One region of the Rossellomorea sp. LJF3 genome, then DNA from elsewhere that is predicted to be linked to it. Evidence: riboswitches for the same ligand, from Rfam matches in the RefSeq annotation. Region 1 holds a riboswitch; each other region holds the start of a gene.
The links. A riboswitch is a leader RNA that binds a small molecule or an ion and turns the genes downstream of it on or off. The one in region 1 is predicted to bind thiamine pyrophosphate.

Region 2: linked by a shared signal. The riboswitch ahead of V8G47_RS03515 (ABC transporter substrate-binding protein) and the one ahead of tenA (thiaminase II) in region 1 are both predicted to bind thiamine pyrophosphate.
Region 3: linked by a shared signal. The riboswitch ahead of thiT (energy-coupled thiamine transporter ThiT) and the one ahead of tenA (thiaminase II) in region 1 are both predicted to bind thiamine pyrophosphate.

The regions. Positions count from the first base shown of each region.
Region 1 covers NZ_JBANLY010000001.1:286,063-296,074, forward strand. The annotation lists gene thiO (glycine oxidase ThiO) at 1-413, opposite strand, end outside; gene V8G47_RS01490 (thiamine phosphate synthase) at 397-1,038, opposite strand; gene V8G47_RS01495 (energy-coupling factor transporter transmembrane component T family protein) at 1,028-1,831, opposite strand; gene V8G47_RS01500 (ABC transporter ATP-binding protein) at 1,828-3,255, opposite strand; gene V8G47_RS01505 (ECF transporter S component) at 3,270-3,848, opposite strand; gene tenA (thiaminase II) at 3,841-4,548, opposite strand; TPP riboswitch at 4,667-4,774, opposite strand; gene V8G47_RS01515 (response regulator transcription factor) at 5,042-5,641, opposite strand; gene V8G47_RS01520 (sensor histidine kinase) at 5,638-6,774, opposite strand; gene V8G47_RS01525 (hypothetical protein) at 6,899-7,096, opposite strand; gene V8G47_RS01530 (DUF6509 family protein) at 7,317-7,598, opposite strand; gene V8G47_RS01535 (hypothetical protein) at 7,772-8,080, shown strand; gene V8G47_RS01540 (phosphatidate cytidylyltransferase) at 8,128-9,042, opposite strand; gene V8G47_RS01545 (hypothetical protein) at 9,140-9,694, shown strand; gene V8G47_RS01550 (branched-chain amino acid aminotransferase) at 9,731-10,012, opposite strand, start outside.
Region 2 covers NZ_JBANLY010000002.1:200,120-210,131, reverse strand. The annotation lists gene V8G47_RS03535 (cation diffusion facilitator family transporter) at 1-538, shown strand, start outside; gene V8G47_RS03530 (Fur-regulated basic protein FbpA) at 675-860, shown strand; gene V8G47_RS03525 (aldo/keto reductase) at 912-1,814, opposite strand; gene V8G47_RS03520 (phosphotransferase enzyme family protein) at 1,901-2,824, shown strand; TPP riboswitch at 2,874-2,983, shown strand; gene V8G47_RS03515 (ABC transporter substrate-binding protein) at 3,152-4,138, shown strand; gene V8G47_RS03510 (thiamine-binding protein) at 4,151-4,444, shown strand; gene V8G47_RS03505 (ABC transporter permease) at 4,441-5,202, shown strand; gene V8G47_RS03500 (ABC transporter ATP-binding protein) at 5,204-5,941, shown strand; gene V8G47_RS03495 (TatD family hydrolase) at 5,934-6,713, shown strand; gene V8G47_RS03490 (transcriptional regulator SplA domain-containing protein) at 6,852-7,097, shown strand; gene splB (spore photoproduct lyase) at 7,109-8,137, shown strand; gene V8G47_RS03480 (phosphatase) at 8,184-8,612, opposite strand; gene V8G47_RS03475 (dicarboxylate/amino acid:cation symporter) at 8,985-10,012, shown strand, end outside.
Region 3 covers NZ_JBANLY010000028.1:21,410-31,421, reverse strand. The annotation lists gene V8G47_RS18850 (ABC transporter ATP-binding protein) at 1-211, opposite strand, end outside; gene V8G47_RS18845 (mechanosensitive ion channel) at 407-1,975, opposite strand; gene V8G47_RS18840 (threonine/serine exporter family protein) at 2,171-2,626, opposite strand; gene V8G47_RS18835 (threonine/serine exporter family protein) at 2,650-3,411, opposite strand; gene thiT (energy-coupled thiamine transporter ThiT) at 3,569-4,165, opposite strand; TPP riboswitch at 4,237-4,335, opposite strand; gene V8G47_RS18825 (hypothetical protein) at 4,404-4,703, opposite strand; gene V8G47_RS18820 (thioredoxin family protein) at 4,965-5,291, opposite strand; gene V8G47_RS18815 (histidine phosphatase family protein) at 5,336-5,878, opposite strand; gene V8G47_RS18810 (ZIP family metal transporter) at 5,958-6,773, opposite strand; gene V8G47_RS18805 (hypothetical protein) at 6,996-8,618, opposite strand; gene V8G47_RS18800 (ABC transporter ATP-binding protein) at 8,621-9,406, opposite strand.

The DNA of each region.
Region 1 (10,012 bases):
TTAGAGAGTTGAGGTTCGAAGGCTGATAGTTTTAGAGGAGAGAGCCATTCAACCCCTTCATCCTGATCCATTTTCGAAGCAGCTCTTATTAAATTCTGGGCCTCTTCCTCTTTCCTTGCCAGTTTGATCATTCCATTTTCCATATACTCTATATCCATACCGGTTAGTTCTTTTAATTCCTGTGCAAGGGCAGGGTACATATTCCTGCTTTTCTGCGCCAGGCGATAGAGGGGGCTTCCCCCATTGAGCTCCGTATGGACCCCTAGCATCCCCGCTGCAGCTTTTGAGGCTCTGGATGCCAATTGTTCCTTCTCAATCAGCAATCCCTTTTTTCCTCTTTTGGAAAGCTGGTACAGAATCGAGCAGCCGATTACACCTCCCCCTACGATCACCACATCATATGCTTTCGCCAAGCTGTTTCACCTCCTTTTGGATCGCCATATAATAAGCCCGTGCTGCTTCAAGGGGATCTTCTGAAAGAAAGATTCCTGATAATACCGCGATACCTTTTGCCCCGGTTCTCAAAATGGCCTCAACCCGTTTGGGCGTAATACCCCCGATGGCGATAATGGGAAGGGGAATGTTCAAAACGATGTCTTCCAAATTGATAATCCCTGTGCCTTGCTTCCCTGGTTTCGACGTTGTTTCATAGATATTCCCATATAGGAGAAAATCGGCTCCTTCGTCACATGCCCAAAGTGCTTCTTGCATGCTGTGCACCGATGAACCGACCTTCAAAGATGGAAAACGTTCCTTCACAAGAGCAACAGGAGCACTATGCTGCGAAAGCTGGACTCCTCTCACATGTTTCATCCAAGCGATGTCTGCACGATCATGGATACACAGCTTTCTTAACGGAATACCAGCAGCTGTTAATTCATCAACGGTTTCAATCAACTCCACAGCTGTCCAGGTTTTTTCGCGGATATGAAGCATATCGATATAGGGGTGAATGGTTTTCGATATTTTGACCAATACTTCCCTTGATTGCTGACCAGTGGAAATGACATGTAGCCGCCTTCTCTTTTCAATTTCCATAGCGAACATCTCCCGTCGGAAATAATGGTAGATAAATAGAAAGAATGTAACTCAAGGAAGCCATGAGTAGGATGCTCCCCATAAAATAGCTATCAAATTTCGAAAATCCGACTTTGTAGAAATAAGTTCTTTCCCCATCACCATCAAAGCCTTTCGTATCCATGGCAACTGCAATTCTGTGAGCCCTCCTGATACTTTGTGCCAGCAAGGGAATGGAATAAGACTGTATAGTATGGAAAAGTTTCGTATAGCCCGTTCGTTCACGGGTGCCCCTGACTTTCAGTGCATTCCGAATGGTAGTGAATTCTTCCATCATGATGGGGATCAGCCTTATCCCGGCCATAAAACTATAAGCGTACTTCGGCTTAAGGCCCAATTGCTGCATAAGTGAATAAAACAGGAGGACTGGTCTCGTCGTCAGAGCAAACATTAGGCCTAAAACAGCGAATAGGAATGCCCTTAAACCAATGTGAACCCCCCTATAAAAACTTTCCTCTGTCACATGGATCATCCCCCAGGTAAACCACGTCGTCTCTCCTTTCCCAAACATAATCATCGAAGATGCCGTAGAGAGAAAGACAAGGAAAAAAGGCAGGGCCATCAGCATCACTAACCTCTTTGAATATCCAGAGAATGACCACAATAAAAGGAAAGCGAACAAGGTCAAATACACGAGCCAGTTCAGGTAATGGACGAATAGTAAAAATAGAAAAAGCGCAACCATTACGATCAATTTCATACTCGGGTTAATGTGATGAAGCCAGGTGTGTTTATGATCGATTTCCATGTTCATAATGCTTCACTCCTCGCTGCTTCTCGATCCTCATCCTGAACCACTCTTCCTTCTTCAACGGTCCATATCCTGGTTGCTAAGTGCTGGATGATTCTAACATCGTGAGTCACCATCAAGAGGGTGACTCCTTCACTCTGTAACTCAAGAAGCATTTCGAGCAATTCAAAAGTATTATGAGCGTCCTGTCCGAAGGTTGGTTCATCCAATAACAGAATCTCCTTACTGGGAACGATGGAAGCTGCAACACTCAGTCTGCGTTTTTGACCCACGGATAACGAATAAGGATGATTTTTCTTATATGGACGAAGGTTGAATCGCTGGAGTAGCTCATAAACCTTTCTATCTATGCTTTCTTCGCTCGAATCCTTTAGTCGGTAACCATAGGCCACTTCGTCAAAAACGGAATGGGTGACAAACTGTAATTCGGGATTTTGAAAAACGAAGGCACACTCTTGTGAAATTTTTTCCCCTTTCATCTGTACCCCGTTTAATTCGTACGTCCCGCTAGTACGGTTGAATTTCATTAAGCTGTGCAGTAACGTTGATTTCCCTGCACCATTCCTTCCTGTAACAGCAATCCATTCCCCTTTACGGATCACGGCATAGGGCAGGTGAATCTTCTCTTTCTTTTGAATATAGCCTTTAAAATCCTCCATTCTTGCAATCACAGGTCCGAATGAGGGACGCTCCCTCATCTGACTGGATGCCAGATATTCCTCCCATGCGCCCGGGTACCAGACTCCCAAGTTCTTCAACGTACCTTTGTAATGGTTCAGGATCCACTCTTTCGCTCCATCAGCCCTGATGGTTCCATCGGCATCGAAAAGAATGATTCGATCGATCATGTCAAGAACGTGATCAAGTTTATGCTCAACGATCACCAGGGTTTTATCTAAACCGATTTCTTTGATTGTCTTCCAGACAGACTTTGTACTTTCCTCATCCAATAGTGAAGTCGGTTCGTCCAGGAACAAGGTATCGGGTCTCAGGGCAAGCGCAGAAGCAATGGCCAATTTCTGCTTCATGCCTCCTGATAATGTTGAGATTTTCGTATGGGGATCCTCAAGTTCCAGTCCCACCTCCGAGAGCAGCCGTTGTATTTCCTCTTTCATCTCTTCACGGGGCATCCGTAAATTCTCTAGCACAAAGGCTAATTCTTCATCCACAAATGGCATACAAAATTGCGAGTCCGGATCTTGGAATACATAGCCATAAGAATCAGATACCTCCAATTTTGCAGCCCTCGTGGGAACATCCACGGAGCGGGGGATCACTCCGGATAAAACATGTAAAAGTGTTGACTTCCCGCATCCTGATGGACCCAATAGCAATACTTTCTCCCCTTCATTGATTGACAGACTGATATCATTAAACATCCGTTTCCCTGTTCCGGGATAGGTGAGTCGAAGGTTTTCGACATGCATAAGCATCACCCCCTTTACTGGTTCAATACATCGTAATCATCCTGACTTGCACGTCTGACCAGACTTGTGACTCCGGTTTTATCGAGAGCCCTGACCAAATAAAATGATCCTGCACCTGCGATGACAATCGATCCGAGTAATCTTGCAAAGATAAACAATGACAGATTCCAAAGGACTAAATCCCCCATATACCCTTTCATGTAATCCATGAAGATGGAGCCCCATGCAGAACCGAACGCAGCAAAACAGATAATCGAAAGATCATAGCGTCTGTATTTCGTCAGGAGGAAAACCAACTCTGCCATTAACCCTTGAATGATTCCGAATAAAAGGACCTCGAGTCCCCATTCAGAGCCCATGAGAAACTCTCCTGAAGAAGCGGCGATTTCGGCTAAAAGGGCGACGCCGGGTTTACGGATGATCAAGAATGCTACTGTGGCCGCCATGAACCACATTCCATAGATGAGTTGATCTGCATGCAACCCGATCGGCTTCAACAGGTTATAAAATGGACCCCAAAGCTTATAAATGACCCCGAACATGATGGAAATGACCACCGTCACTAAAATATCGGTCAGTTTTAATTTAGACATGGTGTCCACTCATTTCTTTCCCGACATCCAGTGCATTCTGAAACGGCCATTTTTCAAGGGTGTAAGCCATCTCCCAAAACTGCCATTCATAGATGCTGCTCATAATGAAATTTTCTTTCATTCTCTTTTTATCAAATGAGGTCATGGTTTCTGCCAATTCATCAAGACGATTGATTTGTTCCTCCACTAACTCTTTGAACCATTCCCCGCCGTATGCCTCAATCCATTCCTGATACACCGGTTGTTCCGGCGTGCATGATTTCAAGCGTTCCCCGATCTCATAATAGAGCCAGTAACATGGGAGGATTGCCGCCAGGATATCAGCTAAGCCTCCATATCTTGCGGAACGATACATATGGGACGTATAAGCGTACGCTGTAGGAGCCGGTTTGAAATTCATTTTATCTTCATCCGTGATCCCTAATCGTTTAGAGAAATTTTCATGAAGAGAAAGCTCTGCTTCATTTGTTCCTACAGAGTGGGATGCCATTCGTGAGGTGGTATGTAAGTCCAATGCTTTTGCAGCGCCAAGTGCCTGCACTTTCGAGAAATGTGAAAGGTAATAGGCATCTTGCAAGAGGTAGTACTTGAACTTCTCGATGGGGAGAGTCCCATCCCCGATCCCTTTGACGAAAGGATGATCGAAGCTTGCGTCCCAAATGTCGTTGACTTCGTTTCGTAACACTGTTGAAAATGTCATGATTTCCTGCTCCTTTTCCAGACGACCCGAAATGGGCAACAAAAAAAGCCACTTTCCATTATGCATACAGCATACAGAAAGTGGCTTGAGATCAGAATGATAGAATTATATTCTTTGCGACCGTCAAACACCACTTCCCTACGCTGGTCTCAACCAGATCAGGTTCAAAGGGTCTTAAAGTCACACTTTAATCTCAGCCTTTTCGAAGGCACCCCTAGTGGATCGTCTTATGAAATTTTGTTTTCGATGCTATCGTATCATGATTCATTGAGTTGTCAACATAAAAATACAATATCATGATTCTTAATCCGTTTCCAAATGGCTGTCGGATTCAATGGCAGCAAAAGGTGGAGCAGGATAAATGTTATGACATATTTTTTTATTAAAAATTTTGTAGGTTCGTTTCTACATCCCGATCAAATCCGAATAAACATTCAATTTCATGCAAAATCATTAAAGAGGGACGGACCTTTTCGAAGGTCCGCCCCTCTTATTATTTAAACCATCCCTTTTCTTTGGAATGTGTGATGGCTTCGATTCGGTTTTTCACTTCCAGCTTGTCGAGTATGGTGGAGATATAGTTCCTTACAGTACCTGTTTTAAGCTTTAGTTCATCGGCGATTTCCTTTGTGTTCTTCCCGTCGGCAACGAGCTCGAGTACTTCTTTTTCACGGTCTGTGAGGGGATTTTCTTCGCTGTAGACGTCATCCATCAGCTCCGGTGCATAGATACGCTTACCATCCATCACTAGCCGGATTGAATTCGCCAGTTCCTCACTGGGACTGTCCTTCAACAAATACCCTTTCACTCCACCCTTTAAAGCCCGCTGAAAGTAGCCTGATCTGGCAAAGGTTGTGAGGATGATCACCTTACAATCTTCACCTTTTAATTCCTCTGCCGCTTCAAGTCCCGTCTTTTCAGGCATTTCTATATCCATGATACAAATATCCGGCTTCAGTTCATGAACGAGGGAAATGGCTTCTTCTCCATTGCCAGCTTTTCCAACCACTTCCATATCATCCTCAAGGCTAAGTAGAGACCCCAATGCGCCCAACAGCATCCGCTGATCTTCCGCAATCACAATTCGAATCATTCCATTCCCTCCCTGTCTGTCTGCTTGATTACTTTCGGAACCCGCATAATCAAGGTGGTACCATCCACCGAAACAATATCAAGGCTTCCGTTGACAAATTCCAACCGTTCTCTCATCCCGATCAGGCCGCTGCCTTTGGACTCTGTGTAAACACTCCCGATTCCCACACCATCATCCTTCACCACAATGGTCATCTCTTTATCCGATTCTTCAATGATCAGTTCACAGGTGGATGCCTTGCTGTGTTTCACCACATTGGTCACGGCTTCTTTCAAGCACATGCTTAAGATGTTTTCCAAAAAGAGTGATGTTTGAGGAAGGGGGGTGTCATCAGTCATGCGGAATTCAATCTCAGCTGCCTTCAGAAGCTGCTTGATCCTGACGAGTTCATCTTTCAATCGAATCCCCCTCATCTGGGAGACCATCGTCCTGACCTCACTTAATGCTGTTCTTGCCGTTTGCTGGACGTCCTGCAATTCACTTCTGGCCTGCTCCGGATCCTTGTACACCAATTTTCTCGCAAGATCACTTTTCAGTCCGATCAATGAAAGCTTTTGACCAAGTGTATCGTGAAGATCCCTGGCAATTCTCTGACGCTCTTCCTGTTTGACAAGGTCCGAAATCCGCTTATTAGCATCCTCCAATTGGTCTTCCAGCTGAACCTGTTTATTCCGATTATAAATATTGAACGGAAGCAGGATGACGCTGATCCAGATAATCAAAATAAAAGGAAATTGGGAAAGGAACAATTCATCCTGTAGCACGAAATTATAATTGATCGATGCCGTCGTCAGGACAAGATGAATGATGTAAAGGGTCAAAAATGCAACCCGGTTCTTTATATTCCCGTTATAGTAAGCAATGTAAAAGGCAAAATAAATAAAATTAAACTGGATGGTCATGGTGATGGAAATCGCAATCAATATCGATGTCCATAAATAAACCGGCCAATCCTTCGAGATAAAAGCAAAACGTAAAGAAATAAAAAATGTAACGGTTAAGAAAATCCCTACCGCAATTTCAATCGTAGAAGAAGACTGAAAGATAAAGTAAAATGGCAGAATGCTGATAATGCTCCATATGTAAGGAGAAATACCTGACCCTCTTTGAATGTTGCTTAATTTTTTCGGCATTTGCACGTTGAATACCTCTTTTGTTTTCAATGTATTGAATATGTCTCCTATATTATGACATACATGACCCTGATTTTCACATGTTGCCTGTGAGAATTTATTTATCACCAGGGGTGACTGAATACTAGTATTTCCGGTTTTGAATTCTTTTTTGCTTCTCCATGACCTCATAGGATTTGTGAATGATGTCTGTTAAGACGTCACCTTTATAAACTCTTCCAATTTTTGTATTCTTCTGATAGTATTCTACAATTTCATCCAATTTCTCGGACGTTTCTTTATCAACCCTTACATTAAGTTGCATTCTTCCTTGATCTGACAAGGTTCGCCCTCCTATTCTATCAATATGATATCAACTGCTAGCACTTTGTTATCACTATTATATCAGCCGCTATTACTCATATATATAGTTAAGTCGTCTTATTTTTTACCGTTTTATTACATATTGATTTTTTTGATCACTCATACCAAAACCGGGTTTAGCTAAAAAAGCGTCATCTCGATTTATTGATCAATAAATCGGGATGACGCTCTTTTTCAATTTATCCGATATGTTCCTGGCAGTATGCGAGGATGAGGTTCTCTTCCTCTTCTTCAAGTTCAAAGTCCAGGAATGATTCGGTGTTTTTTTCGATGATTGTGTATTGGACGATCCTTGCTCCATTTTCGTCCCGGACAAAGATGGTTTTTATATAGATACCCTGTTCGGAATACAGTTCATCGTCTTCGGGTACTTCAACATCAAATATTACATCATAACGATCCCCGCTTAATATACCTGTTGGGTCTTTAAGTTCTTCCACATGATGACTAGTAATATTCATTTATCTATCTTCCTTTCAATATCAAACAAGTTTCTGCTTATCCTTCTATTATACACGTTCTTTCACCCTTTTAAAAATGTATTCCCTAACTGACCCGGAATGGATTTGAATAGGCTTCCTTCACAAACTTCGCTATAATAATGGTAGATCTACTGTTTAAGGAGAGATTTGAAGTGAACTCTAAAGAAATGCAGGAAAGAATCATTCAAAATTACCAGAAGGACGAGCATATGATGATCCTTGTATTCGCACAATGGTGTGTGAATCACGATCTCGATCCCGCTGAACTTTATCAAAGGGCCTATCCCCAACAAGGAGATAATCCTGCCCTGCAGCAAGGAATCGACTTGACCGTTTCTAAAGAAGAATCCGATGAAATTCCAGACACTACTATACTAGGCGTCCTATCCCTATTCGGAAATGATGACCTGGCTCATGTCGTTACAGAAGAAATCAATAAACGGACAAAAGAAAAACGATAAATATACATAGAGGGACGGACCTTGTTAGAGGTCCGTCCCTCTATTTTTCACATAAAATCAAAGTAATAGCGAATGATGTGAAAGAAGATCGGCGAAGTATAAGCGAGGCTGTCGACACGATTGAGGTAGCTCTCTTTTAACGCAGCTGCTCTTTCTTGATTACCGATGAGAAGGTCACGCTTCAATACGGATATTGTTAAGCTTCCCACAAACCCACTGATGCTGATGATGAGTCCTGACAGAATACCAAATCGAATGTCAAGGGGGGTTAAATATGAGTACAAGAAATACGAAACCCAAGTTGTAACGACCATGGCCGACAGAAACCCTTCCCAAGTAATATAAGGATTGGAAGTCGGAACCACCTTTTTCTTCCCTATGTACATGGAGACAACAAATTGAACGATATCGCTCACCTGGGTTAGCACGACCAGGAAAAGAACAAGATTAGCACCATATTCAGGGCTCGCAATCTGGTAATATGCGAGATGACTTAAACCAAACACCATCAGCATAATCCCCCATTGAGTAGAGCTGACAGAGCGCAGGAATCCCAGTGTCCCTTTTCCTAAAAGCCGGGGCAGGGGCAGCAGTAGAAATACGTAAACGGGAATAAATACAATGAACATGCCATACCATCCTATATAGATCCAGTAAAACTGAATCGGGATCGATACATAAGCCCATAAGAAAATCCGCCTGTCGGCTTTCCTTGTTTTCATCATGGAGAAATACTCTTTGAGGGAAAAGAAACATAGAACCATTAACGAAACCATGGATATAATGGGATTAAATAAAGTGGCCAAACAAAATACCACGAACATCCCCCACCATGTTTTCACTCTTAGGGAAATCCCTGAGAAATCTTTTCCCCTTTGGTTTCTTTTAATCTGTAAAAACAAGAAGTTGACAACGACCAATCCTATAAAAATAATAAATAAAGTCCAAATGGCCGAATCCATTTTCATCCCCCTCTTCAAATGACCGTATTCAAACGGTGCATTTATTGTATAATTAAGCATATGGGAAATTCTACTACTTTAAAAGAGGGAATGAGCTATGGAGAGTAAATATATTTTTATTTTACTGACAGATACGGGAACCCTGTTTACAAAGTCCATCAAAAAGTACACGAAAGCCCCATACAATCATGCGTCCATTTCCTTCGACCGTGAACTGACTGAGTTATACAGCTTTGGTCGGAAACATCCTAACAACCCCATAAATGGCGGTTTTGTCAAAGAGGACATCTTTCAGGGAACGTACAGCAAATACCCTCATACCACTTGCGTGATTTATCAATTGGAGGTAACGGATAGGGATATTGTAAAAATGAAGCGGGTATTAAACGTTTTTAAAAGGAGCCGCAAAAAATTCCTCTATAATATCCTCGGGGTGTTCGGTGTATCCATGAATGAACCGGTCGAATTCAGCAACTCCTACTTCTGTTCCCAGTTCGTAGCAGAAATTCTTCAACGTTCCGGTATCAAACTGTGGGATAAGCTGCCTGCGCTAATCACTCCGGAAGATTTCAGAAAGCACCCCCATTTCCACCTGGTCTATGAAGGAAAATTGTGCGATTACGAGCCGATCAAACAAAAAAGAGCAAAATAAAATCCCCCTCGGATTCGTTCGAGAGGGATCGTTTTTTTAGGACTCATCCACAGTTTGAAGAAGGTTGAATAGAAAATCATATATAAGCTCGTAAACAGTAAGCATGGTTTGGCTTTCATCAAAATCACCGTGGTCATTCAAAGAGAAATTCAAGTCCCACAACCCATCTTCTCCATTAAACAATAGATCATAAGATGATTCACCTTCAAGAGACTCGTCTAAATAACTCTCGATCTGACTCCGATACTTCTTTTGCAGCTTTAACCCGAGCATCGCATCATATGTACCAAATACGTCATCCACTTCAACGGAAACGGC
Region 2 (10,012 bases), on a different contig from region 1:
GATCATCGCCGTAATCGGCTTGATTGTGAACATCATTGTCGCCTGGATCCTGATGAAAGGGGACAACGAACATAATTTGAATGTCCGCAGTGCATTCCTTCATGTACTGGGGGATATGCTCGGATCAGTCGGGGCCATCATAGCGGGTCTTCTCATTTACTTCTTTGATTGGAATCTGGCAGACCCGATTGCTTCTGTCATCGTAGCGATTCTTATTGTCATCTCCGGATGGAGGGTGACGAAGGATTCCATTCATATCTTAATGGAAGGTTCTCCGGGAGATGTTGATATGGAAAAGGTGTCCAAGAGCCTGTCTCAGGTACCGGGAGTCATGGAAGTCCATGATCTTCATGTATGGTCCATCACTTCGGATTTTAAAGCTTTAAGCTGCCATGTCGTCGTAGGGGATGAAGTGAATCGGGATAGGATCTTAGTACAGTTATCAGCCCTTCTTGAACATGAGTTTGACATTCATCATTCTACCATCCAAGTTGAAGGGGAAAACGTGCTTGAAGGGCATCATCATAGTTGTACATGATCAGTTGGGAATATTATGCAGTATCCCTCTCATGATTGCAGTGACGGGGTTTTTTATAAGGTGATTCAAGTAAAATGGAAAACGAATGTTTATGTCTCTCCATGATTGGGGTATATCCTCAACTGGAGGGATGAACATGCTACATCAAGAAACGAAATCAGAACAGAACAAAACACCCGAACTTAAAAAAGACTTTTATATACAACAATTATTGAGGATCGGCGTCTATAAATCGTTCGGTAAGCAGCTCTATGAACTTTCAATGGATGAATTGCAGGATGTTTACCTTGAATATTATGTTGGTGGAGATATAGCTCAATAAAAAGACGACCCTTTAGAGAAAGGATCGTCTTTTTTCATGTGCGGTTATCGTTTAAGGTACATCATGTCCCATGGACGTCTGCAGGATTTCAAACCATTGATCATGGTTCAATTGGATGGAAAGAGAGTCGATTGCATGTTGGATCCGTTCTTTTTTACCTGAACCGACGATTGGCATGATGTTAGCCGGATGGTTAAGCAGCCATGCATATAGAACCTGGTCGATCCCCTTAGCTCCAGTTTCCTCCTGCACTTTCTTTAATGTATGTTGAAGACGGACGGCTTTCTCATCTTCGCCCTTGAAGATCGCTCCGCCTGCAAGTGGTGACCAGGCCATGGGAGCCACACGCTTTTCCTGACAGAGGTTTAACGTGCCGTCTTCAAAGTTTTCCAGGTGATAGGCGGATAATTCAATTTGGTTGGTAATCAATGGAAACGGCAAATAAGATTGAAGCATATTCCACTGATGACCTTTAAAGTTGGATACTCCAAAATGACGGACTTTCCCTTCTTCTTTTAATTGAGTGAAGGCTTCAGCTACCTCTTCGCCGTTCATGAAAGGATCCGGCCTGTGAATCAACAATAGATCAATGTAATCCGTCTTTAATTGTTGGAGAGAATGTTCAACCGAGGTGAGAATATGTTTTTTACTGGTGTTGTAGTGATGCGTCTTATGCTCCGGGCGATTGTCAGAAGGGAGGACAATGCCGCATTTTGTTACGATCTCCATTTTCTCCCGTAATGATGGTTGGAGGGCAAGCGCCTCACCGAATAAGGTTTCACATGTATAAGAACCATAAATATCGGCATGGTCAAACGTGGTGATTCCGTTTTCAATATTGTGTTGAATCAATGATAACGTATCTTCCTTGGACTGCTTCCAATCTGATAGTCTCCATAATCCATGAATGATCCTCGAGAATGATAAGTCTTCTGTCATTTGTATTCTTTGCATAGGTGAAACCTCTCCTCATATGGTATGTAGATATTCTTTCATAGTCATACTACATGTATATTACTATGTATTGAAAGGAAATAGAAATGATTGAACCTCTTCAGGATATTATTAGTCATTGGGGAATGGATCCCACTTCCATGAAAACGCTTCTTCTTCATCCTTATGTTACGGAAGTGAAGGCGGAAGGAAAGACCTTCTATTTGAAAAGAAGAGTGGATTCTTCCATTGAAAATCGAATGGAGGAGCTCTATCTAACCTCTTATTTAATGAGTCATCACCTGAACGTTGAATCTCCTATATTAACTTCCTCACAACTTCCATATGTAAAAGAAGGAGAGCAAATCTATTCTCTTTATGAGGCACTTGAAGGAGCGCCGTTGACGGATTTTTCTACCGACTCCCTGACAAATGCAGGAGCATACCTTGCAACCCTGCATCTCATCCTTAAAGAATATCGGTGCCATTATGAAGCGAAGGGCTGGGAGATTGAAAGGCATGTAAGAGAATGGGTGAAGGAGCTTGGCTCTGAGTCGATCGGCAGAAGGGGGCAAGGGATCCTATCAAGGATGAAGGGGTGGGGGTCTGTCTATGAGTGTTTGCCCCATCAATTCGTTCATAGCGACTACAATCCGGGGAATATTTTGATGAAGGGGTGGGAAGTGAGCGGGCTCATTGATTTTGAACGAATCCGTACGGCACCCCGGATTACTGACATCGGCTACTTCCTAGCAGGGATGCTCAAAGCGGTCCAAGTGGAGAAAAAGGACCATTCTATTAATTGGATCCTGGCGTTTATGAAAGGCTATGAAAGGCATGACCTTTTGACCGAAGGAGAGAAAAGAATCTTGCCATCAATAGTCATACTCTTTCTCCTGCAATATGCCTTTTTTACTTATTATAAGGGATATTCAGAAGCTGGTACTTCGTGTATGGGTTTCATCGAGGAGCTGTTTGCATCCGCTCAATTCCATGGAGTCTTTCAATATGAGAAGGAAAAGCTTGAATAACCTTTCATTCTATGGCAAAGTAGGGAGGAAGATAACGTTTAATTTCATATTCCAAGTGTAGGGGGACCGGAGTGGCCGGTTGAGATTGTATCCTTTAGATACTGACCCTTTGAACCTGAACTGGCTGATACCAGCGTAGGAAACATACTCTTAAACGATACACAACCTGTTTAACGATGCGTCCCGCGGCTGAAGCTTGGGGCGTTTTTTTATTGTATCCCGGACTTTAAGCCTCAAACAGCCATTGGTTTACATTCATTCTCAAGAATAAGCGAAGAATAATGGAATGAAACGTTACGACCGCAAAAGATCGAAGGAGGAATCATCATGAAAAAATGGATGTTCCTCATCTGCTCTGTACTTCTTTTATCCGCCTGTAACGGGGGAGAAGATGCAGCCGATGAGAAAAAGGACAATCTTAAAAAAGTAAGTGTCGTACTCGACTGGACACCGAATACCAACCACACCGGATTATATGTAGCGAAAGAAAAAGGCTACTTCAAGGATCAGGGATTGGATGTAGACATCATCCTGCCCGGAGAAGCGGGTGCCGATCAGCTCGTTGCATCGGGGAAAGCCGAGTTCGGTGTTGGATATCAGGAAGGTGTCACTCAAGCGAGGGTTCAAGATGTACCCATCGTATCCATAGCTGCCATCATTCAACATAATACGTCGGGGTTTGCTTCCCCGAAGAGTAAGGGTATTACAAAACCAAAGGATTTCGAAGGGAAAAGCTATGGCGGCTGGGGATCACCCGTGGAAAAAGCCGTTATGGATTCAATCATGAAGCAAGAAAACGCGGATGTGGAAAAAGTGAATTTCATAAACATGGGAGACACCGATTTCTTTACTGCCGTTAACCGAGACGTAGACTTCGCCTGGATCTATTATGGATGGACAGGAATTGAAGCTGAACTCCGCGGTGAAGAGTTGAACATGATGTATGTTAAGGATTATTCCGATAAACTGGATTACTACACTCCAGTCCTCACAACGAATGAAAAAATGATCGATTCAGATCCTGAAACGGTCAAGTCATTCATGGCAGCTGCTTCCAAAGGGTATCAATACACAATAGACAACCCGAAAGAGGCGGGGGAGATCCTATTAGATGCAGCTCCAGATCTTGATAAAGAATTAGTCATGAAGAGTCAGGAATGGCTCGCACCCAAATATAAAGATGATGCTGACCGATGGGGAGAGCAGAAACTGGAAGTCTGGGAGAACTATGCGTCATGGATGTATGAAAATGGTTTATTAGATAAGAAACTCGAAAGCAAGAAAGCATTCACAAACGAATTCTTACCAAAATAAGAGGTGAACAAAATGGGGAACGCACTTGTAAGCATACAAATTATCCCGAAGACAAAGAACGGTGAAGACGTGATTCCGTATGTGGATGAAGCGATCGCAATCATTGAAAAATCGGGAGTACGATATGAAGTCCATCCTTTGGAAACGACGATGGAGGGGGATCTGTCACAATTATTCAAGGTGATTGAACAGATGAATGAACGGATGATTGAAATAGGAAGCAAAAACGTCATTTCCCAGATTAAAGTATTGTACCAGCCGGATGGGATCGAAATGAACGATTTAACGGAGAAATATAAAGGATGAGGACTTGGATTTCAAAAGGATGGAGACCCTTCTTGGTCCTCATCCTTTTATTCATCATTTGGGAAGTGGCCATTAAACTCTTTGAGGTGCCAGCCTGGCTGATGCCATCGCCTTCAGAGATATGGGAAGAAGGAATCGCTTCGTGGTCTGAGTTCAAAGGGCATTTCTCATCAACGGCATTTCTGACGATCGCAGGGTTTGCGATTGGCTGTTCAATCGGGCTCGGGACAGCGGTGGTACTGCATCTCCTCCCTAAGGTAAGGGAAGCGATCTATCCCCTCATGATCCTGTCTCAGAATATACCCATTATTGTCTTGGCCCCTCTCCTTGTCATTTGGTTCGGATTTGGACTCCTGCCCAAAATCATCGTCATTACCTTGATTTGTTTCTTTCCTGTGGCGGTTTCGGCGATGGATGGTTTCAGGCAGACAAACGGAGAGTATATTCTTTATATGAAAATGTCCGGTGCAACCAAAGGACAGATTTTCCGGAAAGTGGAGTGGCCCCATGCACTGCCTTCTATCTTCTCCGGTTTGAAAATTTCCGCAACCTATAGTGTGATGGGTGCGGTCATTTCGGAGTGGCTAGGAGCTCAAAAAGGAATTGGCGTCTATATGACACTTGCATCCTCTTCCTTCAGGACCGACAGGGTGTTTGTCGCCATTTTCATGATCATGCTCCTCAGCCTGCTGTTTTTTGGACTCATCGTACTATTAGAAAAAATCATGGTGAAGTGGAATCGAAAGGAGGACAAATAACATGACGACGTTATCGATTCAAAATATGTCCAAATCCTTTGATGGTGAATTGATTCTCGATGATCTTTCCATTCAAGTGGGGGAAGGTGAATTCGTTTCCATCCTTGGTCCTTCAGGAAGTGGAAAGAGTACGTTATTTCACGTGATCGGTGGATTATTTGCACCCGATTCAGGAGATATAAAGCTCGATGGAGAGTCGATCAATGGCCGTAGAGGGTCCATTAGCTATATGCCGCAAAGTCCGTCCCTCTTACCGTGGAGGACGGTGATCGAGAATGTGATGCTTGGTCAGGAGTTGCACGGAAAGAGGGATAAGGAAATGGCGATGGGGATGATTGAACGCGCCGGTTTGAAGGGCTATGAGGACGCTTACCCTGAAGATCTTTCAGGAGGGATGAAACAACGTGTCGCATTTATTCGTGCACTGGTCAGCCCTCAATCCTTTTTATGCCTGGATGAACCATTTTCTGCCCTTGACGAATTTACCCGATTGGATATGCAGAGGTGGCTCCTTTCAATATGGGAAGAAGACTTAAGTTCGGTCCTGTTTGTCACTCATAATATCGACGAAGCCCTCTTCCTGTCGGACCGTATCATTGTGTTATCAACCAGACCGGCACGCGTGCAAAAGGAGTTCAACGTACCATTCCCGCGGCCGCGAGACAAAGAAATCCTTCTAACCGAAGAGTTCCTGAAATGGAAAACGGATATTTTTAAGGAATTATCTCAGTATGTGTAAACGATCTCTCATCGATGCTCATATTCACCTGGACTTATATAAAAAGGAAGAACGAGAAAAAATCCTGAAGGAGCTCGATCTCTACTCAGTAGAGGCTCTCATCTCTGTATCCTTTCACCTTCAATCATCCAAACAAAACCTTGCATTTGCGAAAGGGGACGGACGGATAAAGGCAGCTGCTGGTTATCATCCGGAACAAGAGCTTCCTTCGGATAGTGGGGTGGAGGGACTTTTAGCTTTCATTCGTAAGAATCATAAAGATCTGGTTGCAATCGGGGAAGTCGGGCTGCCCTATTACAAAATGAAAGAAGATCCCTCACTGGTCCTCGCTCCTTACATAGAGCTGTTGGAACGCTTTATCATTGAATCGAATCGGCTGAATAAACCCATCATCCTTCATGGAGTTTATGAGCATGCTCCCATCATCTGCGATTTATTGGAGAAGCATTCCATTTCAAAAGCTCATTTTCATTGGTTTAAGGGAGATAGTGAAACGATCGAAAGGATGATCCGTAATGGTTACCTCGTTTCTGTTACGCCTGATGTCCTGTATGAAAAGGAAATACAACAGCTGGTCAGAGCCTACCCGATCGAAGGGCTGATGGTGGAAACAGACGGTCCCTGGAGGTTTGAAGGAGTCTTTCAAGAAAGAATGACTCATCCTGGCATGATGCACCGCTCCATTGAAAAAGTGGCCGAATTAAAAAGCATGACAGAAGCAGCTGTATATAAACAATTGGTCAAAAATACAACTGAATTTTATGGTTTATAGAACAAACTTCTCCTGCGGTTAGTCAAGTGGGGGGAGTTTTCTTTTTGGGCTGTTGCTAATTAAACATCTTTTACCATCATATTTCTATCTCGATTGACAAAAAATGAAAGTAATGAATGATAGGAAAAGGTGAGAAAAATGGAATTGAACGATCACTATACGCCGTATCAAGCTGGAGATGTTGTTTACGTGATTTACCGTAACCCCCATACTCAAAGTGTAGCCAATATACAGGAAGCAGCTTTTGTGCACGATCCGGAAAACCCAGACGAATTAGCATTATTTTTATATGAAACCTATTATCCGTTAACGCACGAAGTAGCCGTCTATTCTTCAGAAGCAGAAGCAGAAGAGGCCTATTCACAATCATTTGGAGACCTTTAGGAGGGGATAATATGGTAAAACCGTTCGTGCCTCAATTGGTCTATTTTGAACCCAATGCACTGGATTACCCATTAGGGAAGCAATTAAAGGAAAAGTTTGAGAAGATGGATGTGGAAATCCGTTATACCACTTCCCACAATCAGGTTCGAAATCTGCCTGGGGATAATCATTTTCAAAAATACAGGATCGCCAAATCAACGTTAGTAGTGGGGGTTCGGAAAACGCTGAAGTTCGATACCTCCAAGCCGTCAGCTGAGTATGCCATCCCGTTTGCGACAGGGTGTATGGGGCACTGCCATTATTGTTATCTTCAAACCACGATGGGTAGTAAACCTTATATTCGCACGTATGTGAATGTAGATGAAATATTTGAAGCGGCAGATCGGTATATTGAGGAAAGGGCGCCTGAATTCACTCGTTTTGAAGCAGCGTGTACTTCTGATATCGTCGGTGTGGACCATCTCACACATACGCTAAAGCGTGCGATCGAACATTTTGGTGAATCGGAGTATGGTAAGTTACGTTTCGTCACCAAATTTCATCACGTGGATCATTTGCTGGATGCGAAACATAATGGGAAGACAAGATTCCGCTTCAGCATCAACGCAGACTATGTCATCAAGAATTTTGAACCGGGTACATCCCCACTGGATAAAAGGTTGGAAGCAGCCGGTAAGGTCGCCAGGGCAGGGTATCCACTTGGCTTTATCGTAGCTCCCATCTATATACATGAAGGATGGCAGGAAGGATATAAGCAAATGTTCGAACACCTCGAAGCCCACCTTCCGGAAGAAGCAAAGAAGGATTTAACATTCGAATTTATCCAGCACCGTTTTACGAAGCCTGCTAAAAGGGTGATCGAGAAGAATTATCCGATGACGAAGCTTGAATTAAATGAAGAAGAACGTCGATACAAATGGGGGAAATACGGAATCGGTAAGTATATATACCAGAAGGATGAAGAGCAGGAAATCAAGGATCATCTGTATGCTTATATGGAGAAGCATTTTCCGAAAGCGAAGCTTGAGTATTTTACGTAAAAAAAAGGGACTGACTACTTTTAACGTTCCGTTGTAATCAGTCCTCTTAATGTAATTGTGGGAGTAAATGCTCCAAATCCTTAACCCGCATAGCAATTTCGTCACAAATTTCCTGGTAGTGCACCCATTCTTCAATCAATGTCGCAGAACGTTTTCGTGGATTCGGTAAGTTCCAATAAATGACTTTTTCTTCTAATTCAGAGGGGAGTTCGATCTTATCATCATATTCTGTATCCTGAATCGCAACGATAACCGAGGCCTCACCAAGTTCCTTCATCTCAATGCGCGAAAGAGGAAATGAACTGATATCGATACATAATTCTTTCATTGCCAGGACGCTGAATTCTTCACGACTATCAGCAACCCATCCGGCACTTTTAAAAGACCAATCCGACACTTGGAGCTTCTCTGCCCAGCCCTCAGCCATCAAGCTGCGCTGTTGACTACTTGAAAGAAAATAGACTGTTTTATTCATAATCGTATGTTCCTTTCTATTTCATGCTGTTATTACTATTTACCCAATCACGTAAAAGATAATCCATGAAATGCGAAAAGAAATTTTTGGAAAGGCTTTCTTGGTAGAATGGATTCATTGAACTTCCTGAAATTATGAAATCCAACACCGGAATTCTAGTAAATTCGATGTGAATATCCGTCAACCTTCTTTCATTTTATAAAAAATCAGTATAATGGGGGAAGGAGAATGAAGTTCTGGGACGAACAAAGCAGCCGGGGGATGACAACAGAGAAATTCATTCATTAAAAGTTCTAAAAATTTTTGGTTTTATAAAAACGATATAAGGGTAATATCTTTATATTAATTGGAAGATTATAGGGAGGTACATCTATGAAATTTAATTTGACAACAAAGATTATTACTGCCTTGATATTAGGGGCCGTAGTAGGATTGATCCTGAACATTTTTGCAAAAGATTTATTCGATATATTAGATCCTTATCTGTTTACACCTCTAGGAAAGATTTTCCTCAACCTGATCAGTATGCTTGTCGTGCCGATTGTGTTTCTTTCCATCGTCCTTGGATCGGCAGGATTAGGGGACCCGAAGAAGCTTGGAAGAATCGGATTGAAGACGATCGTTTATTTTCTATTGACAACCTGTATCGCCATTGTGATCGGTTTGGCACTGGCATACATCATCGATCCGGGATTGGTGGAAGGAATCGACGCCTCCCAATCAGAGGGCTTTAAAACAGAAGAGGCTCCGCCTGTAGGCGAAACACTTATGAACATCATCCCTAAAAATCCCTTAACGGCCATGACTGAAGGCAATATGCTCCAGATCATCGCGTTTGCCATCTTCATAGGATTCGGATTAACGGCACTGGGTGATAAGACAAAAGGAATCCTGAAACTTGTGGAGCAAGGAAACGACCTGATGATGTATCTCGTGACCCTTGTGATGAAATTCGCTCCATACGGAACATTTGGATTGATCGCTTCGGCAATCGGCAGTCAGGGTTCCAGTGCCCTGAAAGCGATGTGGCTTTATTTCGTAGTCGTATTGGCGTCTTTACTCGTTCATGCAATTATTACGTATGGCGGAACGATACTCTTTCTTGCAAAGAAAAGCCCAATATGGTTCTTCAAGAATTTCAGTCCTGCCATGAGCGTTGGATTCAGTACATCAAGCAGTAATGCGACCCTCCCGATTTCAATGGACGTTGCCCAGCAGCGACTGGGGGTCTCTAAATCGGTAAGCTCCTTCGTCCAGCCACTGGGAGCCACGATCAACATGGATGGTACTGCCATCATGCAGGGGGTGGCCACTGTGTTCATCTCCCAGGTATACCATGTGGATTTATCCATGGAACAGCTGGTGACCGTCGTCCTTACGGCTGTACTTGCCAGTATCGG
Region 3 (10,012 bases), on a different contig from region 1:
CGAATCCCTGACTCGTATGGGCAGCAAAAAATGAATTCGCCACACCTGAAAAGAAGGCAACGAGAGACATCCCGACCATGATGAATCCCCATTTCAACACGATGTCCAAGTCTTTATTCAGAATTCCTTCATCGATGATCCGCGCCATAAACAGCGGATTCAATAGTTCTACTGCAAGCTCTACCAGCATCAGACTCCAGGCAACGGCCATGGCAGCACGGTAAGGCTTTAAGAAACGTATGACCTTCAAACGAACACCCCTCTAAACAAATATCTGCCATTATTTATATGTATCATCATATCGTTTTTTTATGCAGGGTGGTAGTTGGAAGTGCCCTGCTGTCCAGGGGATTCACATAAAAAAACCGCATGATCCCATAGAGAGGGATCATGCGGCTTGTTCCTGTTATTGATTGAAAGGTGGAGTATCCGTACCTCCACGATTCGGTCTGTTCTTTTCTTCTTCAATTTTCCGATCCAGTTTAGAAAGATACTTTTGTGCAAAGTCCTTTCCACCCAGACCAAAGGCTAAACCGAAAGCCAATGCCAGTCCACCCAGAATCAACATGAACGCAATATTGACGATGGAATCAGCCACTTTTAATTGATCCAGGGCCATAAAGAAGCTTAGAGCAATGATTGCGTATTTCGTGATGGAAGGGAGCACTTGAAAATGATCACTCAGTACGTTGGATAGGATGCTCTTAACCAAGTTACCCAGGTACAATCCTGCGCCAAGAATGACGATGGCTGCTAACACATGTGGCACATAAGCTAATACACCCGTTGCCAGAGCGACCAGGAATTCCAAATGCACCATTTCAAGTGCTTCTACTACAAATAGGAAAACAATGATAACCTGAACGACTCTTCCTACAAGTCCTGATAGATTCATATAGGATGAACCCTTGGCTTCATATGGGTTCTTATTGACGTTTATACGTCCGATCCCCATATTTCGCAACAGGGAATTGAATCCTACCCTGTTCAGTAAACGTGCAACCAATGCGCCAACCCATCTACCAACCCAGATTCCTGCCAGAATGAGTACAATTGCAACCGCAATATTCGGAAGCATTACTAGGACCTGATTCAGCATGTGAATCGCCGGTTCTGAAATCCCTCGGATGTCCAGCTGATCCAGCGCAGAAATGGTGACCGGAATCATGATCAGGACGAATGCAATCGTCCCAATGACCGACGAAACCGTTGTTCCTTGAAAAAGTTTTCCGATGCCGAATCGATCAGCGACTCTCTCTGTGCCAATCGCCTTCAGGAAGTTCGTCACAATATCCCGCACGATCTTGGCAACAAACCAGCCAACAAGAAGAATGATAGCCGCTGCAAACAGCTTAGGTATAAACGCCAGGAAGCTTTGGAGCATTTCCGTGAAAGGTCCTGAAACCCCTGCAATGTTAAGAGCTGCCAACACCCCGGGTAAGAATACAAGAAGCACAAGGTAGAAGACAATTCTTGCCGCCGTGTAGACGTATCGATGTGCATCGTTTTCATCTTTCGCCAGCTTAGATCTTACCAGCGTGCTTTTAACGGCAGGTCTCATACCCAGTTTCTCAATCAACACCTTCAGGACAGAGGCAACGATCCATGCAAATAATAGAATAAGTGCCGCTTTTAAGACATTTGGAATCGCTGTCGCCATCGTACTCAACATACCGACTAAAGGTGAAGCAATAAAGTTCAAGTCAAGGATATTGAAGAAAGCGATAAATACAAACACCAGCAGAATAAAGTACACTATTTTACTAATGACTTTCTCCGATGTCCATTTCCGTTCCCCGGTCCTGCTGCCAAAATATAGATTATCATCGATCTTTATTCTTTTTAAGATTCCGTAAACGGCTTTTTCAATAGCCTTTGCTATAATCCAGCCGATCAATAACACCAATAAAGCTAATAACAGATCTGGAAGCTTACCTAAATACCCGTACCATTCTCGCGTGATCTCATTGTTCATTCGATGTTCTCCCTTCCATATATGGAAAATGTATAATGCTAATACTTATCTACCCAAAGAATTTTTTTCAAAACCAGACAAAAAAAGATAGTCTGATGCTCCAGTCGGCATCCTTAAGTAATAGAAGGGGAGAATCTGTTGAACGGAAGAGGTATTATCAAAAAAAAAGACCCCACAGAAGTAAGGTCCGTCCCTCTATCTCATCCTCCGGGCACTGGCGTTCAGGCGCGCATTCCGGATGACCTGGTTGATGACTTCCGAAAATATGAGCCCGATGGCAATGGAACCGGAGATCATAAAGGCTTTGGCTGCCAGGTTGATGGCGGCATTGTAATCATTTTGAACGAAATTTCTCATGGCATCGTACGCCAGCCCCCCGGGTACAAGGGGGATGATCCCGGCAACAGAGAAGATGATGACCGGTGTTTTGTACATTTTCGCAAACACCTGACTCACCACAGCCACGACAAAGGAGGCAAGTAACGTGGCAAGAACGGTGTCTGTTTCATTTAAACTCATCAATATGTAAATGATCCAGCCCAGCATCCCGACAATTCCGCATTTAAAAAGGGACTGCTTTGGAGCATTGAAGATAATCCCGAATGCAGCGGCGGAAATGAAGCTGGTCACTAATTGCTCGACGATGTGCATTCCCTTTTCACCCCAATCTCACTTTACGTTAATGTAAACACGACAGCAATGCCTGTACCAATGGCAAATGCCGTTAAAAAAGCTTCTGCGCCCTTCGAGAGGCCAGAAACGAGATGACCCGCCATCAAGTCCCGGACCGCATTGGTGATCAGGAGACCGGGAACAAGGGGCATCACGGATCCAATGATGATCTTATCCAATTCCTGTCCGATACCAAGCTTTACAAATCCGTATGACACCATACCGATGATGAAGGATGCAAGAAACTCCGCGAAGAACTTTATCGGGACGAGGCGGTGTAAATAAATCAGGCTCGTAAACCCGATGCCTCCCGTGATCAGAGCAGGAATGAAGTCCTTCCACATCCCCTGGAACATGATGAGAAAACAACCGCTTGCAATCGAAGCCGCTGCCACTTGAATCAGGAAGGAATAAGATAGATCCGACTGATCCAGCTTCTCAAGGGCATTGTATGCTTCTTCAAGAGTCAGATGCCCTTTACTGATCTGCCTTGAGATACTGTTCACGAGGGTCACTTTCTCAAGATCCGTAGACCTCTCATTAATTCGGATGAGCTTCGTTTTGGTCGGTTCTGAGGTTTCAATCGAGAAGATGATCCCAGTGGGGGTCACATAGCTATGCGATTCCGATATCCCATAAGAAGCGGCAATGCGCATCATCGTGTCCTCGACACGATACGTCTCCGCCCCACTTTGCAGCATGATCTTCCCCGCCAGCAGGCTGACCTCCATAATGTCATATCTTCTTATCATTTTTGCTTCCATACGATCTCTCCACACGTACTATTTTTTGAATAGGTCTAGTTTATAGGAAAGCAGTGGTGTAAGCAATGAGAAACGGGAGGGATTTTAGGTGGATTTCATTCTTCCCCGGTCCTCGATAGAAAAAACCGACCCCATTAAAGGATCGGTTGATAAGATTTCACGAGGCCTTTCGGCTGATTTCGTGTTGATGCGACTGCACTTTGATCAATCTTGGTGCGATATTTGCTATGAATGCCAGCACGATGGTGCATAAAAATGCCGATCCCAACATGGTGATCCCATTTACTATAAGAGAAAATAGCAGTGGGGACATCTCATCCGGTGCATACTCGGCAAAGAACACGAATCCGGCAATGAAATGCCAGAAATAACGGGCAAGGCTCCCTGCGAATGTTGCAATCACTACCCAGAAGACCACTTTGGACCGTTGGCCGCTTCCCAGTGCGCCCTGAATTTTCCCGGCAAAAACCCCGGCAAAACCGATAAAAGCAAAAGCGATGAAATACTCAATCGCCATTTGGACCGGGGTCGCAATCCAGGCATCCCCGAGGGCAATCTGCAGGATCCCCCATAAAAAGCCCCCTATCAGTCCGGCTCTCAAGCCTCTTCGATAAGATAATAGAAAAATCGGAACCATGGCAATCGAAATCGAGATACTCGGTGATAGCTTAATAGAAGGCAGCAAATCGAGGATGACCGCAAAAGCAGCCATCAATGAAGCTTCAAGCAATACGACAAGTCGAGTGTTTTTCATAAAAAAATCCTCCTTATGTGATAAAACGAAACCATAAGGAGGGAGAATGAAACAATCGAAATAAGCACTATACTGCCTATTTTCCACATCCCTACGCTAGTCCTAACTAACAGGTTCAGAGGGTCAGAACAGATTGTTCACTCTCAGCTTTCGCTCCCCTTGTGGTACCGTTTATAAAGTTGTTAAGGTTTATTATACATGAAGAATGATAATTTAAAAGAATGATAGGAACTTTTTCTTAAGGTGTCTCTCTCAGAGGATCATGAAGGATGATGACGGGCATTGACTTAGGGGTTACCATGAATCCATATACTTTTCCATCTTTGTCCTTATACGCTACAGAATAATCTCCGAACTGGGGTGAGAATTCGACGTTCTGATATTCAAGGTCAAGGTCCTGGTATTTCAAGCTAACATAAAGATTGGTGGCGATTCTTGCCGTCAGATGTTGTACAGTGGAAATCCGGTTGGCTACTATTATGAGTATGATTGCGAAACAGAGTAACATGACTTTCTTTGTCCTGGACAATCTGATCATTCAACAAGCCCCCTTTCATTTCTCATAACTACTATACTCTTATACTCTCTATTATATACCTATTCACTGAACCATGACAAAAGAGCTACTTCAATGAGATGTGTCAAAATACCCATTTTCAGCAGCCCTTTTAAAGGTTTATATAGAATTCAAATACAACCTACCATTTATAATGACCACTGATATTTATCCTACTAAACAACTGTTTAACCTATCCAGGCCAGTCCAGTTAACGTTTCCACTTACTAATCAAACGTTTGTTTAGTTGTCTAACATCTCAGTAAGACGGGAGAATTGCCTGTGGAGTTCGTCGATTGGAACGAAGCGTGCTTTTCTGAACATCTCTTTGCCGTCTACAAATACGATGATGACGGGCACGGTGAAGATGGAAAATTCCCCTGCTATTTCCGGGATTTCTTCTGCATCGGCATGGATGGAATTCACAGATTTGAAATCCTTCAACATCTCTTCCACCTGTGGCAGGAGTGCGTGACATACAGAACAACCGGGCCTTGATATGTATAGCAGTACCAGCTTCTCAGCTTCCAGCTTTTCATGGAGTGCTTTTAGTGAATGGACCTCTTCCATTTGACTGTCCCCCTTCTCCGATTATTGTATTGATGGGTATTTGATCACCTTGTCCCTTCTTGATATACATACACCTTCCCGTTGGACGGTCTCCTGAACGACGGTCCGGTAAATCCCCGCTTTCGTAATTCTTTCCTCATAAATATCATGATTCCGCCATGACCTACGATGAGCACATCCTTCCCTTCATGGACGACCCGATCGACCACCACACGGATCCTCTCTTCGATTTCCCGCTTGCTTTCAGGCTGAGACCGGTGGTTGAACCACCAGGCGAGCCTGATGAATGCCATATGAAGAAAGAGCGGCATTTTCTTGTCAGTCCGGAATATGGGAGATAATCTGATTTCCCTCAGTTCCTTTAGAAAGGTGATTTCTCCTTCATAAACCGCTTCAGCCGTTATTTGTGCCCTAGATAAATCACTGGAGTAGCAGCCTTCCCAATCAATATCTTTAAGATCAACTTCATTGCCCTCTACGTCCGAGGCATCATACTCTTCCACCCACTTCATCAGCTCATCACTCGTTACATATGAAGCCGGGTAGCCCCTCGTTACTTTAAAGTGCCTTATGAGACCAATCTTCATACACATCCCCTCCCCCTTCTATTATACTGGTTTATGGAAGAGAAAAGGCATGCGCTTTGGGCGCATGCCTTCTTTTCGATCAGCCCAGGGAAACGTCCAGAATCATCATCACGACGAAACCGAGCATCAGTCCCAATGTAGCCAAGTCCGTACTTCCTGAAGATTGTGACTCAGGAATCAGTTCTTCGACGACGACGAATATCATCGCTCCTGCTGCGAAAGCAAGGGCATAAGGCAGGAGGGGCTGCACCATCAGGACTGCAGCAGCACCGATCACAGCGGCTATCGGTTCTACGATGGCTGATAGCTGACCGTAATGGAAGGATTTCAAACGGGACATCCCCTCTCCCCTTAGCGGGATGGAAAGAGCGGCCCCTTCAGGCATATTCTGGATCCCGATTCCGATTGCAAGGCCAATGGCCCCCACTAACGTTGCATCCCCGAGGCCGAGCGAGGCAGCACCGAAGGCAACACCGATGGCAAGACCTTCCGGAATATTATGAAGGGTGATCGCAAGGAATAATAAGGTCGATTTCTTGAATTTAGTTGGAGGTCCTTCCGCATCTTCCGATTCATTCCCCAAATGTAAATGCGGTACGACAAAGTCTAAAAGTCTAATAAAAACGCCACCAAGTAAAAAACCGATGGCAGGTGCAAGCCATGGGATCTGACCGTTTTGCTCACTGAATTCTATTGAAGGCGCAAGCAGTGACCAAAACGATGCTGCTATCATGACTCCTGCGGCAAACCCGAGCATCATATTCAACGTATGCTTTTCAATTTTCGTAAAGAAAAACACCGTGGCTGCTCCAAGGGCCGTCAGCCCCCATGTCACCAGACCGCCGAATAGTGCCTGCATCGTGGGGTTAAATCCACTTAACCAGTCTATGAACATACGAACCACTCTCCTCCGATCAAACATCTAGAATACTACCATCTTGCATCAAGGAAACTTTCTTTGTCAAAGGAAATGTCATACTACCTATTTACCAGAGCCCATCATTTTTCTATGTATATGTCATTCGCTTCAAATGGTGTATGTATCGTTTATACTTCCCATCCTTACCTAAGGGCTATACAAAAAAACGCCCCTGCCTCCAAGACAGGAACGTACTTCCTATTCGCCCCTTATGGCTGTTTTCCATAAAATAAGGTTCAGGACGAATAGAAGGATGAGGTAGCCCGGAATACCGAATGGAATCTGCAGGGCCAGGTAATGAAGGCCAAAGAACACCCCTACGATGAGATAGAACGGCAGCACCTTCCAGCTGTCACTTTGCTGGACACCTTCGAAACTTTCTGTAAATGGCAGTGTCCCCCTCATTAAGCTCAGACAGATGACGGTGAATATACAGGCACTGATAAATACGATGATGATTTCAGGGATCACCCGGTACCCAAACAGGATGATGAAGACAATGCTTATGATGGCATATAGCGGAAGGAATAGTTTCATAAGGAATGCCTTCAATGTCCCTTTGTAGATAGCCGCCCTGCCTGAGACAGGCGCTACTTTATATATCCAGGATCCCTTGTATTTCCCTGAATAACTGAGCATCATCACGACTGTCGGTATAACGATGAAGCTCGAATAGATCGATAGGTACATGCTTGAAGTCAGGAGATCTTCCCTTGTCCCATCCATCAATCCATTGAAGATGAAAATGAACGGCATGATGATGGCAAACCCAAGGGCGGGATACACCTTCAGCTTAAATTCCCTTTCATTTTTCATCATATAATGGGCGAACCGGTAAAATGCACGCTCTTCATTCGACTTGGCGAGTACCTTCATGAGTCCATCCCCGAACCGGAAACGGGCTTTCTTCTTCTTACCGCCATGGGAGGATAATTTCTGAAGGTTCTTCTCAAAGGTCGGCAACGCCTTCACATAAACGATAAGAGCGAGGAAAGGAACCAGTACAGCCATAAATGAGAGAATCAGGATCATGGTCTCGTGATTGCCGTTCAGGAACCATTCAAACGGAGCCCCGAACCAGATGGGTGGCAGAAAGATATTCCACCAATCCGGTGTGAACGAAATCGTTAAATCCACAAACTCAAAGGAACGCGCCACAACCTGATATCCCACTGCAAGTCCGATGGATAATCCGATCTGTACATAGTTGATGATGTCCTTCAGTTTTTCCCCATCGAAGTATTGCAGGATGAAATAGTAGAGCATGGCCGTAAACACAACGATGAAGATATTCATCAGGATGATTCCTGCCAGGAAAATAAAAAAGAAGGAAAGACCCTGATTGATCAAGCCCACGACTAGTGGAATGGCGGTCAGGGAGCCTGTCAGGAAAAACAGATAAATAAACACGTGAAGCGTTTTAGCCAGGCTGATGGTTTTCCTTTCAACAGGCTTGGTAAAGAGAATCGTATGATCCCGGATGTCCAGTATGACGACTGAGAAATCTGAAATCATTGATGTCATGACGATGAAAATGAGCACGGTAAAGGTGATGCTCATCTGAAAAATATATTGATCTCCCATTACAATGAAAGGGATGACGAATAATCCAAACAGCGCATACACCCAGAGGGATTTAATAAAACGGTTTTCATCCTTCCCTTTCTTCCTGCCTTGCTGCTGGAATATCGTAGGCACACGTCTTTGATCCATTGTCAGCTTGACTTGAAGGATTCTTCTCAACAACCGGTAATCGAATCCAAGCCTCCTAAACAATCCTTGAAACCAATCCAGAAACAAAAGTGTACGAAATTCCTTCATCCCTACACCTCTTGCACAACAGAAACAATTTCCGCTGCCGTTTCTTTATGCTCATTGAATCCGGTTAATTGGTTGAAGATTTCCTCAAGGGATCCTTCCATATTCTGATTCTTTAAATCTTCAAAACTGCCATCCGCCACGATTTGTCCGTTATGCAACAGAACGATCCGGTTGCTGATCTTTTCCACCACGTCCATGATGTGAGAGGAGTAGAAGATGGTTTTCCCCTCAGCGGCAAGCTGGGCGAGAAGCTCTTTAAAAATCATGACCGAGTTGGCATCCAATCCATTGATGGGCTCATCCAAAAATAATACATCGGGATTATGTAATAAACTCGAGATGATCAGAATCTTCTGCTTCATCCCTTTTGAATAAGAGGCTATCCTTGACTCATACACTTCTGAAAGTCCAAACAACCGGGTGAGTTTTTCCGCTTTCTCCCCCGCCTTTTTTTGTTCCATTCCATATAGTTCCCCCATGAATGTGAGGTACTCTTCTGCCGTGAGGTTATCATAAAGATCCGCCATCTCAGGCACATAGCCGATCCGTTTCTTATATTCTACAGAACTATGGGATATATCTTCACCGAAGAGCGTCACCTGGCCCGAGTACCCTTCTTCAAGGCCGAGGATGATCTTGACCGTCGTACTTTTCCCGGCACCATTCGGACCGATATAGCCGATGATCTGTCCTTCATACACATCCAGCCGGACACCCTTCAACACTTCCTTACTGCCAAAATTCTTCTTCAAATCCCTGATCGACAAAACCGGTTCACGTCCGTCCATAACAATCCCCTTTTTTCTTTAGATATGCCTATATGCTAACATAAATTCCATTTTATGGTCGTGAGTTCGAGTGATAAATAATATTTATCGATAATGAATAGTGGATTTTCCCCTTCCCATGGGCTTCGCTTCAGTTTCTATCCATCCAATTTTAGCTATAAGGCACGGATTGTATATTGTGGCTAATCACTATTTATTCACAAAAAGTTATTTCTGAAAGTCCATTGTGATTGGTATCACCTTTAAAAGTTAGTGCCGGGAAAGTTGATTGGAGTGGAAGGATGCTCGACTCCTGCGGGAATAGCTGGAAAGTCCGAAAAGCGGAAGCGGCTTGCTCAGCCCCGACAAGCATAAGATGAATGGGCCGGGAAGGCGTTCTTTGCCTTCTTGGACCATTTAACTTATGACCTCGAGGGGTTAGCCGCTGGAGCTGGACAGGTGAGACCCCGCAGGCGCAGCCGAGGAGGCTCACCGCCAGCCCCGCGGAAAGCGAGCATCCTGGAATGGAAATCAACTACCATTCCCTCCTAAAACATTACAACAAACTATTTGAAAATATTTTCATTTCCCCCTTCCCAAACTGGCAGAACTTGTTATATACTTTAA